Regions from separate parts of the Mitsuokella jalaludinii genome, predicted to be linked through region 1. Evidence: predicted binding sites of a transcription regulator. Region 1 holds the regulator's gene; the other holds the start of a gene.
The links. Region 1 encodes HrcA, which represses chaperone genes, less so after heat shock. Its sites were predicted from a motif close to TGTTAGCACTCNNNNNNNNNGAGTGCTAACA; they were not measured.
Positions count from the first base shown of each region.

Region 2: a site for HrcA is predicted at 1,040-1,070, ahead of htpG (molecular chaperone HtpG). Genes of this name have one in related genera too.

Region 1 is NZ_CAKMXA010000001.1:1,186,749-1,189,143, forward strand. Features, by position in the region: gene grpE (nucleotide exchange factor GrpE) at 1-551, opposite strand, end outside; gene hrcA (heat-inducible transcriptional repressor HrcA) at 592-1,626, opposite strand; gene QDI87_RS05635 (glutaredoxin family protein) at 1,848-2,129, opposite strand; gene QDI87_RS05640 (DUF488 domain-containing protein) at 2,160-2,395, opposite strand, start outside.
Region 2 is NZ_CAKMXA010000001.1:2,332,444-2,334,838, reverse strand. Features, by position in the region: gene htpG (molecular chaperone HtpG) at 1-993, opposite strand, end outside; gene QDI87_RS10955 (diaminopimelate epimerase) at 1,164-1,490, opposite strand; gene QDI87_RS10950 (helix-turn-helix transcriptional regulator) at 1,617-2,395, shown strand, end outside.

The DNA.
Region 1 (2,395 bases):
GCAACCGTGTCGTCCTCTTTCTCGGGGTCTTCGACCCGCATGACGGCCTGATGGAAGTTCGGGTCGAACTTCTGGCCGACGGCCTCGATGTGCTCAAGGCCGTTCTTCTTGAGGATTTCCTGGAACTGCGTGAAGATCATCTCGACGCCCTTCTGGAAGGCCTCCACATCCTTTGTCTCGGCCGCCATCGCGCGCTCGAAGTTGTCGAGCAGCGGCAGCATGTCCTTGCAGAAATTCTGCGTGACGACAGCGGAAATCTCTTCGCGTTCCTTCGCCGAGCGGCGGCGGAAGTTGTCGAAATCGGCCTGGAGGCGCAGCAGGCGGTCTTTCTTCTCCTGAAGGTCTTTGTTCAGGCCGTCGACCTGGCCCTTGAGGGCCTCAATCTCTTCCTGCATCGCCGCATCTGCTGCAGCAGCCTCTTCCGGAGCTTCTTCCTCGGAGCCCTCTGCAGCATCTTCCTGCGCGGCTTCCGCCTCGTCGATCTCCTGCTGCATCTCCTCCAGCTTCTGCTCATCCTTCTTCTTCATTTCATCTTTGATAAATGATGGCAAAACTATCACCTCTTCACTCTATTCCGGGAAACCTGCGGCCCTACCAGTGGAACCGCTTGATGACTTCTGTCAGATTGGAATTCATGTATTCGAGCAGGCTCATGGCCTTCGCGTATTCCATGCGCGTCGGTCCGAGCACTGCGATCGTGCCCAAGAGCTCACCATCGAGATGGTACGTCGCGGTGATGATGCTGCTGTCCTTGAAGTGGCTGTCCTCGTTCTCCTGGCCGATCGTGACCTCGAGACCGTCGCCCATATGGGCGTGCAGCACATCCTTCATGAGCTCTTCCTTCTCGAGCACGAGGAGGGTCTCCTTGACCTTCTCCACATCGTGGAACTCCGGCTGCTCGAGCATCTGCGTCGTGCCGCCGAGGTAGAGGCGCTCCCGCTTGCCCGAATCGAGCGCCCTGTTGATGACCTCGAGGGCTGATTCGTAGAGCGGCTCATCCTGGATCTCATCGCGGATCTTCGCGAGCGCTGGATGGTCGATGGTCGAGAGCGTGTGGCCGGCGAGATTCTTGTTGATGACACCGGCCATGCGCTGGAAGTCCTCGAAGCTCGAGCCATTCGGCATCTCGAGAATCTTGTTCTCGATGAAGCCCGCATCCGTCATGAGCACGGTGATAACGCGCCTGTCGTCGAGCGGCAGGAACTGCAGGCAACGGAAAGCCGCCTGCGTCATCTGCGGCGCGAGGACAAGAGAGACATTCTTCGTCACCTGCGAGATGATGCGCGCTGTCTCCTGGAACACCTCGTCGATGCGCTTGACGCGCGCCCTGTACCAGCGATTGATGAGCTCTTTCTCCTCGTCACTCACGGGCTTCGGGGGGATCAGGCCGTCTACATAGAAGCGATATCCCTTCGACGATGGGATGCGTCCAGAGGAGGTATGCAGCTGCTCGAGGTAACCTAGCATCTCGAGATCTGCCATCTCATTGCGGATGGTCGCCGGACTCACGCCGAGGTCGTACTTCCTCGCCAGTGTTCGCGAGCCGACCGGCTCGGCTGACTCGATGTAATCATCGACGATTGCCTGCAGCACGCGTTTCTTGCGCGCGTCGAGTTCATCCTTCATCTGCATGCCCCCTTCCTTCTGTTTTCATCCTCTGTTAGCACTCTATCTATCCGAGTGCTAACTTTGAATCTATAAAGAATATACACCGAAAAAAACAAAAAGTCAACACCTAAAAGTCAAAAAGTCAAAATTATTTTCGACTTTTTTCTCGCGCACGAAAAAAAGACTGCCGCACGCGCGGCAGTCTCATCTTCCATCATCTTTCAGTGGATATCCGTCAGTCACTTGGCCTGTTCAAAGGCATCTACGACGGCAGCCTTGATCGTATCATAGTCCTGGCCCGGCTGTGCCTCGTACACCTTGTGCCCCTCAATGAAGAGGCTCGGCACGTAGTAGTAGTCCTTGGCATACGCCTTGGCGAGCTCCGGCTGCTCGTTCTCGTCGATGATCTCGATCTCGACACCTGCATAGGCCGGCTGCTCAGCGCGCAGCTCCTCCACGGCCTGCGCGGCCTTGGCGCAGTACGGGCAGCCCTGCATCTTGATCATAGTGATTTTCTTCATGGGAATCGTCCTTTCTATCGCTATCCTTGCTCACGCACCGCCTTCGGCGCCGCTCTTCTGGCGCAGCCAGGCTGCGAGCACCTGCGCGTGGTTCTCCTGCTGGTTCTTCGCGGCATAGAGCAGCGTCACATCCTGCGTCTCGAGCCACTTGCGGCAGCGCTCGGCAAAGGCCGCAGCGCCTTCGCTCGCCTCCAGTTCTTCGGCATAGCCCTCGCGGAATCCTGCAAAGGGCATCTCGCCGCGATGGTAGAGTTTGCGCAGCTCCG
Region 2 (2,395 bases), 1.1 Mb from region 1:
GCACTTGTCCATGATGAAGACATGGCGGCTGTAGAGCTGCAGGCCCGGCTCGTAGTCCGTCTGGTAGAGGTTGAACGGCGCATGCGCCGGGATGGCCAAGAGTGCCGTATACTCGACCGTTCCCTCTGCCTTCGTGTGGAAGACCTCCATCGGGTCCTCCCACTCGTGGAACTGGTGCTTGAAGAACTCGTTATACTCTTCCTTCTTGATCTCCGACTTGTTCTTCGTCCAGAGCGGCTGCATGGAGTTCAGCGTGCGCGTCTCGACCTTCTTGATCTTGTCGGCACCCTCGATCTCCTTGCCGTCCTTGTCCTTCGGTGTCTCCTCGAAGGTGAAGTCCATCTTGATCGGGTAGCGGACGTAGTCGCTGTACTTCTTGACGAGGCGCTCGAGCTCGTAGTTGTCCGTGAAGTCCTGCTCGGCTTCCTTGCCGCAGAACGCATCCTTGAGGTGCAGCGTGATGGCCGTGCCGCGCTCCGCCTTCTCGCACTCCTCAATGGTGTAGGAGCCGTCTGCATTCGACTCCCACTTCCAGGCCTGCTTCTCGCCTGCCTTGCGCGTCACGATCGTCACATGGTCCGCGACCATGAAGGCCGAGTAGAAGCCGACGCCGAACTGGCCGATCATCTCTTTGTCCGTCAGGTCCTTGTTCTCCTCTTTCGCCTTCTTGAGCTGCTCAAGGAAAGCCTTCGTGCCGGACTTCGCGATCGTGCCGATGTTCTCGATGAGCTCATCACGGTTCATGCCGATGCCGTTGTCGGCGATCGTCAGCGTGTGCTGCTCTGCATCCGGCGTCAGGAATATCTGGAAGGCCTCATCGCCTTCGAGCAGGCTGCGGTCTGTCAGGCTCTCGAAATGCGCTTTATCGATTGCATCCGATGCATTGGAGATGAGCTCGCGCAGGAAGATCTCGTGATTCGTGTAGATGGAATGAATCATGAGGTCGAGCAGCTGCTTTGTCTCCGCTTGGAATTCATGTGTTTCTTTTGCCATGGAAATCTGCCTCTCTTTATCTAGGATTGTTATATGCACAGATAGGTGTTAGCACTCATAGTCTCCGAGTGCTAACGTACAGGTATTAATATACACCATAAACAACAAAAAGTCAAAGATATTCCATAAAAAAAGAGCCACCGCTCTCGCAATGACTCCTGACAATCCACTCAGCAGGCAGCTGCCATCTTTGCACGATCAGCCTGGCGCATCCTCTGCACAAAGGAATCCGTCAAGTGGACTTCAAAGTCTTCCTTGACCTTGGCGAGTGCTGCATAATCGCTTTCCTGCATCTCCTGCTCCTCCCCGTCTGCCGTGAAGGCCTTGAACGAGGGAATCTCCTCGCTGCCCGTGAAGACGAGAACGCGGTCAGCACCGACGCCGAAGCGGCGATGTGCGAGCAGCCGGATGGCTGCTGCTCCCGGCATGAATCCCGTCGTGCCATCCATTACCATATATTCCTGTTTCTCTACCTGATAGATTCGAACGATCATCATACCGGTCACCCTTTCTTTCTTGCTTGCGATGGCTCTATTATAGCAGTCATCGATATGCAAGAAAATCACAAAATATGCTTTATATATTGCAAAAAGTGTCCTATGATAGAAGCAGGAGGTGTTTTGATGCAAACGTATCCCAAAAAGGGCTATCTGAGCAGCGACTTCCGCGTCTTCCACCTGCACGACAGGAAGCTGCGCGATATCCCCTTTCACTACCACGATTTCCATAAGATCATCCTGTTTCTCGGCGGCCATGTCGACTACATCATCGAGGGCAAGACATATCACCTGCGGCCAAACGACATTGTCTTTGTCACGGCTGGCGAGATCCATCGGCCGGTCTTCCTCGACGATGAAGCGGCATACGAGCGCATCGTCATCTACATCGCGCCGGACTTCCTGCGGCGCCTCGACACACGCGCGAAGCTCTCCCAGTGCTTCACGGAGGCCAGGGAACACGGCAGCGTCATGCATCAGCTGCCGAACCGCAGCCATGACCTGCTCTTCCACATGGACAAGCTCGAAAAAACAGCCCATGGCGAGGGTTTCGCCAATGGGCTGTACACAGAGATCCTCTTTATTGAATTCTTGATCCTGCTCAACCGCAGCCTCGGGGACCACGAGCTCAAGACCTTGGACGCCGTCTCATACGACCCCAAGATCCAGGAAGTGCTCACCTATATCAACGAGCATCTCGCGGACGACCTCTCGATCGCGGTGCTCGCGGGCCACGTCTTCCTGAGCCGCTATTACCTCATGAAGAAGTTCAAAGCCGATACAGGTTACAGCTTGCATGCCTACATCCGCAACAAGCGTCTGCTCTTCGCGCGCGACCAGCTCCGCACAGGAAAGTCCGTCACCGAGATCAGCCATCTTGCAGGCTTCCGCGATTACTCGACATT